Regions from separate parts of the Sphingobium fuliginis genome, predicted to be linked through region 1. Evidence: predicted binding sites of a transcription regulator. Region 1 holds the regulator's gene; the other holds the start of a gene.
The links. The regulator LexA, encoded in region 1, represses DNA repair genes until DNA is damaged. The targets are predictions, from matches to a motif close to GTTCCNCNCTTGTTCT.

Region 1 (5,620 bases):
AGCGGCGTGACCGTGACGGCGACCGCGAAGACCGCCGGTCAGACCGGCGTGGAAATGGAGGCGCTGACCGCCGCGTCGGTCGCGTTGCTGACGGTCTATGACATGGCCAAGGCGCTGGACAAGGGCATGATCATCAGCGACGTGCGCCTGCTGGCCAAGAGCGGCGGCAAGTCCGGCGACTGGACGGCTGGGGACGGGCCGGCGTCATGAGCCTGCTTCCGGTCGCGGAGGCGCAGAGCCGCCTGATGGCGCTGGCAAGGCCGCTGCCGACGGAGCATATGCCCATTCCCGCCTGCGCCGGACGCTGGCTGAAGGAAGATGTCGTTGCGCTGCGTGATCAGCCCTGGGCCGATCTTTCCGCCATGGACGGCTATGCCCTGCGCGCCGCTGAATGGCCCGGGCCATGGCAGGTCGCCGCCGAAAGCGCGGCGGGGGGCCCGCCGCCTCCGCCCCTCGAACCCCGCCAGGCCTGCCGCATCTTCACCGGCGCGCCCTTGCCGCAGGGCGCCGACAGCATCCTGATTCAGGAAAACGCCGCGCGCGAGGGGGACATGCTGCGCGGACTGGAGGAGGCGCTGACGAAGGGCCGCCATGTGCGTCCGGCCGGTTCCGACTTCCGCAAGGACGGCCTTTTGCTGAAGGCCGGCAGCGCATTGGGGGCGGCGCAGATCGCGCTCGCCGTGTTGGGCGGGCATGGGACGCTGCCCGTATCGCGGCGGGCCCGGGTCGCCCTGCTCTCGACAGGCAACGAACTCGTGCCCCCCGGTGCGCCGACGCAGCCCGGCCAGCTTCCCTCCTCCAACGCGCCCATGCTGGCCGCCCTGCTCGCCGGCCTTTCCTGCGATGTCATCGATATGGGGATCGTGCCGGACGATCTCCCCGGCATGATCCAGGCCTTTGCCCACGCCAGCCAGGCGGACATCATCGTTTCGACCGGCGGCGCATCGGTGGGCGATCACGACATCGTCCGCCCGGCTTTCGTCCAGGCCGGGGGCTCGCTCGATTTCTGGAAAATCCGCATGCGTCCGGGCAAGCCGTTGATGGCGGGGACATTGGGTTCCGTCGTCTTCCTGGGCCTGCCGGGCAATCCGGTATCAGCCTTCGTGACGGCGACGCTGTTCCTGTTGCCGCTGGTCCGCAACATGATGGGCGCGGCATCGCCCCTGCCCCGCACCGCGCCGGCGACGCTCGCCGCGCCGCTGCCCGCCACGGGGGAACGCGACGATTACCTTCGCGCCTTCCGCACGGAAGCGGGCATCGTTTCCGTGACATCGCAGGACAGCGCCGCCACCGCGGCCATGGCGATGGCCGACTGCCTCATCCTGCGACCTGCCGGCTCTGCTCCGGCCGCCGCCGGCGATCCCGTCACGGTTCTTCCCCTCGCATAAGGAAAGGGGCCGCCGCGCGACCCCTTCCAATGCAGTCCTGACGGATGGCGGCGATGTCAGCCATGCTGGACCGCCGCCGTTCCTTCAGCGCTGCTGCTTGCCGGGCGACTTGTCCTGACGGCGTTCATCGCCCATCTGGCCCTGCCGGTCTTCCTGCTGCTGCTGGCGTCCACCCTGGCTGGAGCGGTCGCCGCCCTGCTGGTCGCGACGTTGACCGCCGCCCTGGTTGTTCTGGTTGGCCATCTTTCTCTCCTATTCACCTTCTTCGTGGAAGGCAGGCGTTAAACGGCCTGCGGCCTTCCGCGTTCCAGCAAAAGCGCCCAACGGTTAGGCGCTTGACTTGCCCCGTTCCGTTTCCTATGCGTTCTCCATCCGTTCCAAGGAGGGCAAGGCGAGATGTTGACACCCAAGCAACAGGAATTGCTGAGCTTCATTCAGACCCGGCTGGAGGAGGGAGGCGTATCCCCCTCTTTCGAGGAGATGAAGGAAGCGCTGGACCTGCGGTCCAAATCCGGCATCCACCGCCTGATCAATGCGTTGGAGGAACGCGGCTTCATCCGCCGCCTGCCCAATCGCGCCCGCGCACTGGAAGTGCTCAAACTGCCCGATGCCATGCATCGCGCTCCCAAGGTCGTCGTGCCTGCCAAGCCGCCGCTGACGCCCGGTCCAGCGGCCAGCAGGCCCCCGGTCGCCGCCAACGACATATTGGAGATTCCGCTGCACGGCCGGATCGCGGCGGGCGTGCCGATCGAGGCGCTGGAGGGGCAGAACATGCTTTCCGTTCCCGCCGCGCTGCTGGGCACCGGGGATCATTATGCGCTGGAAGTGGCGGGGGATTCAATGGTCGAAGCGGGCATTCTGGACGGCGATTTCGCGCTTATCCAGCGCACCGACGTCGCGCGCGAGGGGCAGATCGTGGTCGCCCTGATCGACGAAAATGAAGCGACGCTGAAATATTTCCGGCGTGAGGGTCCGAAGGTCCGGCTCGATCCCGCCAACAGCGCCTATGAACCGCAGATCTACGACCCTCGGCAGGTCCGCATCCAGGGCAAGCTGGCAGGGTTGCTGCGCCGCTATAACTGATGCTTCCTGTATTCGCGCGGCCGGCTGGAAGGCCGCGCGACCCAGGGGTGCTCATCATGCCACGCCTTCGCGCTGCGCATGGTGCCATGGTCCAGATCGATGGTCAGGCCACCCGTCCTGGCGAGGAAGCGTCGATCCACCTTCAGCCAGCGTGGGCGACAGGCGCCCTGCAGGCGGCGGTCGCTGACGACGATGTCTGAATAGGCGCAATCCCGCGCCAGTATCGCATTATCGATCCTCACGCTGCTTCGCGTCAGCAACAGGTTCCAGTTCCGGCCCCCTCCCTTCAGGCGAACGGCGCATAGATCGGGAGAACAGCGAGCCTGGGGCAGCGCCGTCAATGCCTGCAAGGTACCGTCATAACCCGCGCTTTCCGCCATGACGTCGCGCGCATAGCCGCCGGCGCGAGCCCGCAGCATCGCCATGCCGCCATCGGCAGTGCGCACCGCGACATGCCGGCCGTCCCCGCTTATCAATATGGCGGGCATCGGGCTGGTCAGCACCATCATGACGCCGGTGGTCACGGGCATCAGACCCGCCCAGCGCCACCGGCTTCGCCATAGCAGGCACCACAGCATGCCCAGCAGCATCAGGCCGAACACTACGCCCGACTGGGCGGGCGCCAGAACCACCGCCCAAGGGCTGGATGCCACGCCATGGGCAATCAGCAACAGCAGGTCGATCGATCGCGCGGCAAGCCACCAGAAGGGCGCACCCCACCCGCCTAGGTCCAACAGCAAGGCCGTCGCCTCCAGCGGCATGACCACCAGCGTCGTAAGCGGTATGGCCACCAGATTGGCGATCGATCCCAACATGCCCGCCTTGTGGAAATGGAACAGCGCGATCGGCGCCAGCACCAGCTCCACGGCCAGGCCGGTCGCCAGCATGCCCGCAAGATTGCGCCCGATCCGGCGCCATACCCCTTCGTCACGCGGCGCGAGAAAGGCGCGGAAGGCCGGATGCTCGCCTAGCGACACCAGGGCTATCACAGCCGCGAAGCTCATCTGGAAGCTCGGCCCCACCAGTGCTTCTGGCCAGAGGATCAGCACCACCAGCGCCCCCGCCGCCACGAGCCTGAGCGTGATCGCGTCCCGCCCCATCGCCAGTCCGCCCAGCACAAGCAGGGCAGCGACGCAGGATCGCACGGTCGGCACCTCTGCGCCGGTCAGAAGCGTATAGCCGATGCCCGCCAGAGCGCCGCCGCCCGCGGCCAGCAGCATCAGCGGCCAGTCGAGAGCCGCCCGGCGGCTGAGCGCCATCAGCCGCATCAACAGGAAGATCACCGCAGCGATCAGGGCCGTGACATGCAGACCGCTGATCGACAGCAGATGCGCAAGGCCGCTCCGCCGCATCGCCTCCGCATCTGCCTGCGCGATCGCGCCCTGATCGCCGGTGGCCAGGGCAGCGGCGATGCCGGCGCCCTGTCCCGGAACGCGCTCCAGGATATGCTCGAACAGACGCGCCCTCAACCGGGGGCCGGCCGTGGCCGGCCGCAGGACCGTGACCGGCGGCAGCACACGCCCGGTCGCGCCGACGCCCTCGAAATAGGCGCGCCGCGCAAAATCATAGCCGCCCGGCAGGCTGGGCGGCGCAGGCGGCATCAGCCTTGTGCGGAAGGCTATGATGGCTCCCTCCCCGACGCCCGGCGGCATCGACGCATCGTCAAGATTGACGCGCACCAGGGGCGGCAGGGCAGGCACGCCGACAGGCCGGACCAGCACGCGACTCATGTGCTGCGCGGGCAGCCTTTCGACCGACCGGACCTCCCCCTTCAGCGAGATGAAGGCCGGGCGGTCGAGGGGCGGCGATCCGACGATCGTCGCTTTCCCCCAGACCAGCAGGCACCCGGCACAGGCAAGAATGCCACCGACGACGATCGCCTGACGCACCCGGCCACCGGGCGGCAAAAGCAGCGCGGCGCAGGCAACCGCAAGCGTCACGCAGCAAAAGGCCAGCCATTCCAGCCGATTAGGCAGAAGGAACCAGGCCGCGATTCCCGCAGCCAGGGCGACCGGAACCCATAGCGGCAACCGTTCGCGCTCCTCCTCCAGCCACAGCTCCACGCCGCGCCAAATCCGCGCTGCTTTCCCCCGGGCCGAACTGACAACGGAGGTTTGTCGTGGCTCGAAAGCCATGCTAGGGGGCGTCGCGATCATGGATGGGTCGGGTGGTATCCGGGCGAATGGCAGGGAATGAAACGGTGAGTGCTACAGGTTCGAACAAGCAGGTAGTAACCCGTTTTGCGCCGTCGCCTACCGGTTTTCTTCACATCGGCGGCGCGCGCACCGCGCTATTCAACTGGCTGTTCGCGCGTCATCACGGCGGCAAGTTCCTGCTGCGGATCGAGGACACCGACCGGGCCCGCTCCACCGAGGAAGCGGTCGCCGCGATCTTCGACGGGCTGGAATGGCTGGGGCTGGGCGGCGACGAACCGGCGGTTTTCCAGTTCGAGCGCACGCCGCGCCATGCCGAAGTGGCGAACCAGATGCTCGCCTCCGGCCATGCCTATCGCTGCTATGCGACACCCGAGGAACTGGCGGAACTGCGCGAGCGGCAGCGCGCCGCCAAGCAGCCGATGCGCTATGACGGGCGGTGGCGGGACCGCGATCCCTCCGAAGCCCCGGAAGGCGCGCCCTTCGTCATCCGCCTGAAAGCGCCGCGCGAAGGCGAGACGGTGATCGAGGACGCCGTGCAGGGCCGCGTCGTCGTCCAGAATGCGGAGCTGGACGACATGATCCTGCTGCGTTCGGACGGCACGCCCACCTATATGCTGGCGGTGGTGGTCGACGACCATGACATGGGCGTCACCCATGTCATTCGCGGCGACGACCATCTCAACAATGCGTTCCGCCAGCTAGGCATCATAAAGGCGATGAATTGGGAAGAGCCCATCTACGCCCATATCCCGCTGATCCATGGGGCCGACGGCGCGAAGCTGTCCAAGCGGCACGGCGCGCTTGGCGTCGATGCCTATCGCGACGAGTTGGGCATGCTGCCCGAAGCGGTGTTCAACTATCTGCTGCGACTCGGCTGGGGCCATGGCGACGAGGAGATCATCTCCCGCGAGCGTGCGGTGGAACTCTTTGATATTTCAGGTGTCGGCCGCTCACCCTCTCGCTTCGACATCAAGAAGCTGGAGAATCTGAACG
Region 2 (5,620 bases), 660 kb from region 1:
ACAGCGGATCGGTGACGCGGGCCATGGGGCGCTTGCTGAGGGAGGCGTCGCCCACGAAGGTGGCGGTGATGGCGTGGCTTGCGACCAGCCCCATCAGCAGGCGGGTGGAGGTGCCGCTATTGCCCATGTCGAGCGCGCTTTCCGGCTGGAGTAGGCCGCCGACGCCCACCCCATGGATGTGCCAGATGCCGTCCGCATCCCTGCGGATGTCCGCGCCCATCGCCCGCATGGCGGCGGCGGTGGCGAGGACGTCCTCACCCTCCAGCAGCCCTTCGACCCGACTCTCGCCCACGGCCAGCGCGGAGAGCATCAGCGAGCGGTGCGAAATGCTCTTGTCGCCCGGCACGGCGATCGAGCCGGAAAGGGCCGGGGCGGCGGTGAAAGTCATGGACATGGGCTGGTCGGAAGAAGCGGTCACGGGTCAATCCGTCTGCAAAACTTGAAAAAATGCGCCCGGCTTTTGACAGCGCGGTTTCGCTATGGCAAGGCGCCGTCTCTTCGCGGGCGACCCTGTCGTGCCGCGTAATTTCTGTTTTGAGCACTCGCAAGAGAAGGACAAGGCCGGACATGGTCAAGGCTGAATGGGGCACGAAGCGTACCTGCCCGAAATGCGCCACGCGCTTCTACGACCTGGGCAAGGATGACCCGGTCACCTGCATCAACTGCGGCACGGCCTGGGAACCGGAACCGGTGCTGAAGTCGAAGCAGCCGCTGCCCTATGAGGAAGCGCCCAAGAAGGTCATCGAAACCGCCGATGGCGAGATCGAGACGGCGGACGACGATCTGGACCTGGATCTGGACGTGGATGATGACGGCGATTCGCCGGACAATGACGTCGATCTGGGCGGTGACGACGATCTGGGCGTCGACGCCGGCGGGGACGATGGCGACGACGACAATTAATTGAATTTTGTGCTTGCCAAGGAGATCGCCGCCACCTAATGGCAGCGGCCTCCGAGGCGCCGCCCCAACGGCGCCGACACTGGAAACGGGGCCTTAGCTCAGCTGGGAGAGCGCCTGCATGGCATGCAGGAGGTCAGCGGTTCGATCCCGCTAGGCTCCACCAGTTTTTCGGAAAAAGAAAATGTCCGGGGGACATTTTCCCGAAAAACTCCCGAGCGCAAGCGAGGAGTGTGGCGAGGTTGCAAGTGACCTCGATTAACACTCCAAAGCCACGCAAGGAGTGTTCTATATTTGGCCGATGGCTTAATGCCGGACATGGCCTGATCCATTGGGATGCGGTATGATGCCGCGCAACGATGGGGCCTTAGCTCAGCTGGGAGAGCGCCTGCATGGCATGCAGGAGGTCAGCGGTTCGATCCCGCTAGGCTCCACCAACTTTCCCCTATCATCTGAAGTAGCTCGCCATGGGCCAGCTTCTCGATCCAATAAGGATTGTAGGCGGCTGTTTTGCGGCTGATTTCTGCCGTTTTCCGCCGAAGTTCACAGTGTATGCGCGCGTGCGCCCGCGCGCGCATGCGTGGGACCCCGATGTATCGGACGTTTCAAAGACAGAGCCTGGTAGGCTGGCCGGGGCGGGATAGGACAGGTGGAAATGGTCGCCTGTTGGGAAATAGGATGCTTTTTGCGGATGTTGTTGCCGTTGGGCTACTATGGCTGATCCTCAGTTGCTCGGTTAAGTCCGAAAGCTGACCGGTGAAAGGAGCGTCTGGAATCGACCAGTTGTGGACGACAGGAGGGGAAGGCAGGGACACCGAATGTGGACGTAACGGCACCACTGTCAATCCAACGGCTGACCCTTTTCGTTGCGCTCGCAAGGATTATAGTCGCAAACTATTCGTACCGAATAATTGACCAAGACAAAGAACGCCAAGCACAGGTAAATTATAGTGATGACACCCTTGGTAAGGCTTGGCAGTCGCGTGATAATAATTCCAATTACGCCTACTGCAATGGCAAAGGGTAAGCCGATTATGCCTTGGTGATTGATTATAAAGACGAACGCGATCAGCCAAGGAGCGATGACGCAAAGCAAGAATGTGCGGACTATCACAAGCATGGCTGCCCATTATTATCAGAGCCTTGCCATCAGGTCACTGCGTCTGAAACTGCGAGCATTGACCTGAAAGCAGACCGTCCAAAAGCCACCCATCTTTATCATTCCCATACAAAACGGTACCTGCCACCGCTATTTCATCCGGTATCTACGATATTGGACGGCGGTCTTGAGGAAAGGCTCGATTGACGGCTAGGCAGGCTGGACGAAGCTGTCCATCACCCGCTTCCGACCCGCCGTTTCGAAATCGATCTCCAGCTTGTTGCCTTCGATCTCCGCCACCGTGCCGTAGCCGAATTTCTGGTGGAAGACGCGCAGGCCGACGCTCATGTCATCCCGCCCCTTGTTGCCGAGCGAGACCGCTGATGCGCGCGCCTCCACGATCCTTGCGGGTTCGCGGGTGAACTGTCCGCTCTGTTGGGCGCGCTGCCACCCGGGGCCGCGACCGGTGCCGCGCTGGACATTGGCGAAGGGATCGGCCCGCTCCGACCAGTTGGCGCGCCAGAGCGAGGCGCCGCCGGACATGCTGCTTTCCTCCTCCACATGTTCGGGAGGCAATTCCCCGACGAAGCGCGAAGGGATGGAGCTGGTCCACTGGCCATAGATGCGGCGGTTGGCGGCGTGCAGGATGACGCAGGACTTCCTCGCCCGCGTGATCGCGACATAGGCGAGGCGGCGTTCCTCCTCCAGGCTGTTGAGGCCGCCTTCGTCGAGCGCGCGCTGGGAGGGGAAGATGCCTTCTTCCCACCCCGCGAGGAAGACCGTGTCGAACTCCAGCCCCTTGGCGGCGTGGATGGTCATGATCGTGACCTTGCGCTCGTCCTGTTGCGCCTCATTGTCCATGACGAGGCTTACATGCTCCAGGAATGCGCCCAGCGTCTCATATTCCTCCATGGCGCGGGTCAGTTCGTTGAGGTTCTCCAGCCTTCCCGCGCTTTCGGCGGTGCGTTCGGCCTGGAGCATGGCGGTGTAGCCGCTTTCGTCCAATATCTGTCGGGCCAGTTCGGCATGGGGAAGTTGCACCGCGCGGTCCCGCCAGCGGGCGAGATCGCCGATGAAGGCGCCGAGGCTGCGGCGGGCCTGCGGCGTCATCTCGTCCGTGTCGAGGATTCGCGCGGCGGCGAGGGCAAGCGGAACGCCCTCCGCCCGGGCAAGCCGATGCAGCTTTTCCACGGCCTTGTCGCCCAGGCCGCGCTTGGGGACGTTGACGATCCGTTCGAACGCCAGGTCATCGGCGGGCTGATTGACCAGGCGAAGATAGGCGAGAGCGTCCCGAATCTCGGCGCGTTCATAGAAGCGGAAGCCGCCCACGATGCGATAAGGCAGGCCGATCTGGATGAAGCGGTCTTCGAACTCGCGCGTCTGGTGCTGGGCCCGGACGAGGATGGCGACCCCCTCCAGCGATTGGCCGCTGCGTTCGATCGATTCGATCTCGTCGCCCACGCGCCGCGCTTCCTCCGGCCCGTCCCAGACGCCGATGATGCGGACCTTCTCGCCCACGTCGATGTCGGTCCAGAGCGTCTTGCCCAGGCGATTGCCATTTTCCGCGATCACTCCTGACGCAGCGCCCAATATATGGGGTGTCGAGCGATAATTCTGTTCCAGCCGGACGATCTTCGCGCCGGGAAAATCCTTTTCGAACCGCAGGATATTGGCGACTTCCGCCCCCCGCCATGAATAGATAGACTGGTCGTCGTCTCCCACGCAGCAGATGTTCTTGCGCTGCTGGGCGAGCAGGCGCAGCCACAGATACTGGCTGCTGTTGGTGTCCTGATATTCGTCCACCATGATATAGCGGAAGCGCTGCTGATAGCTTTCCAGCACGTCCCGATGGCGTTTCAGGATCGTCAGAACATGCAGCAGCAAGTCCCCGAAATCGCAGGCATTCACGTCCCGAAGACGCGCCTGATAAGCGGCGTAGAGCTTCTGCCCCTTTCCGTTGGCATAGCCCTCGCTCTCGCCGGCGCCGATTTCCTCCGGCGTCAGCCCCTTGTTCTTCCACTGGTCGATGAGGCCGGCGAGCTGGCGTGCGGGCCAGCGCTTCTCGTCGATTCCCTCCGCCTGGATGAGCTGCTTCATCAGGCGAAGCTGATCGTCCGTGTCGAGGATGGTGAAATTGGATTGCAGCCCCACCAGTTCGGCGTGGCGGCGCAGCATCTTCGCGGCGATGGCGTGGAAGGTGCCCAGCCAGGGCATGCCTTCGACGGCGGGGCCGATCATCCGGCCGACGCGCTCCCGCATTTCGCGCGCCGCCTTGTTGGTGAAGGTGACTGCGAGGATTTCCGAAGGATAGGCCCGACGGGTGGCGATCAGATGGGCGAGGCGAGCGGTGAGCGCCGCCGTCTTGCCCGTGCCGGCGCCTGCAAGCACCAGCACCGGCCCCTCGGTCGTGAGCACGGCCTCCCGCTGGGGTTCGTTCAGCCCCTGGAGATAGGCGGGATCGTCGGGGGAGGGGGCGGGCAGAGTCATGCGCTATCAACTAGGGTGCCGGGCGGGAAGCGGCAAGGGCGGGCGGCCCTTGCACCGTTGCTCCTTCTATGAGAACAAAAGGCGAATCATGCAAGGAGTAAAGGCCATGTTCTCGGGGCGGTGCCAATGCGGGGCGATCCATTACGAAGCGCAGGGCGAGCCGGCCTATAGCGCGCTGTGCCATTGTTCGGATTGCCGGAAAAGCGCGGGCGCGCCGATGGTGGGCTGGGCCCTGTTCCCTGAAGAACAGGTGACGGTGACGGGTCGGCCGGTGGCATACCGGTCCTCCGACAATGTGACGCGGGAATTTTGCGGAACCTGCGGTACGGGCCTTTTCTACCGCAATGCCGCCGTGTTCCCCGGCATGATCGACATCCAGACCGGAACGCTGGACGACCAGTCGAACCTGCCGCCAGCCATCCACGTCCAATTTGCCGAGGCCGCGCCATGGATGGAGGGCGCGCATCAACTGCCCAAGTTCCAGCGCTACCCCGAGGCCTGAGGCCGACAGGCAGGATCGTCTGGCGGCGCATCCGCAACGGCTCGTCGCCCGGGCCGGAACGCAGGCATCGCGCATCCGGTTCTTTGTTCAGCCCAAACGGCAGAACGGGGCGAGAACAAAGGAAAGGATGATCCCGATGAAATCGATCCTGTTGGCAGGTGCGGCCATATTGGCCTTCGGCACCGGCGTTACCGGCATTGCGATCGCGCAGGACATGCCGGCTTCGGCGCAGCCGCCCGTCGCCGATACGCCGCCTCCGCCCGAGCAGGGCGCGACTCCTGCGACGCCGGCGACCCCCGCCGAACCGGGAGCGACGCCAGCCAGCCCGGCCACTCCGGCGACGCCCGCGACGCCGCCCCCAGCCGCCGATCCCAATGCTGGGCAGCCGACCGGAGCCGTGCCGCCGGACACGGGCATGCAACCGGCTCCTGCCGGCGTTCCGCGTGATCCGTCCGCTCCCGTCGGAACCTCAGCCAATCCCGCGACCGTGGGTGGCAATATGACGCCGCCGCCGACCGAGCAGAAGGATTATCCGCTGTGCAGCAGGACCGTGCAGGATAGCTGCATCAACCGGAGCGAAGCGCCCAAATCCATGCGCAAGCGGCGTTGATGCTTGCAAGACCGGGCATGGC

Region 2: the regulator LexA is predicted to act here: its motif matches at 4,558-4,573, upstream of H5V43_RS05380 (ATP-dependent helicase).

Annotation. Positions count from the first base shown of each region.
Region 1 covers NZ_CP060035.1:484,849-490,468, reverse strand. Annotated here, with positions in the region: gene moaC (cyclic pyranopterin monophosphate synthase MoaC) at 1-210, shown strand, start outside; gene H5V43_RS02325 (molybdopterin molybdotransferase MoeA) at 207-1,388, shown strand; gene H5V43_RS02320 (hypothetical protein) at 1,473-1,631, opposite strand; gene lexA (transcriptional repressor LexA) at 1,785-2,471, shown strand; gene H5V43_RS02310 (ComEC/Rec2 family competence protein) at 2,462-4,606, opposite strand; gene gltX (glutamate--tRNA ligase) at 4,654-5,620, shown strand, end outside.
Region 2 covers NZ_CP060035.1:1,141,779-1,147,398, forward strand. Annotated here, with positions in the region: gene aroA (3-phosphoshikimate 1-carboxyvinyltransferase) at 1-418, opposite strand, end outside; gene H5V43_RS05365 (TIGR02300 family protein) at 568-903, shown strand; tRNA gene H5V43_RS05370 (tRNA-Ala) at 991-1,066, shown strand; tRNA gene H5V43_RS05375 (tRNA-Ala) at 1,262-1,337, shown strand; gene H5V43_RS05380 (ATP-dependent helicase) at 2,210-4,486, opposite strand; gene H5V43_RS05385 (GFA family protein) at 4,593-4,988, shown strand; gene H5V43_RS05390 (hypothetical protein) at 5,125-5,598, shown strand.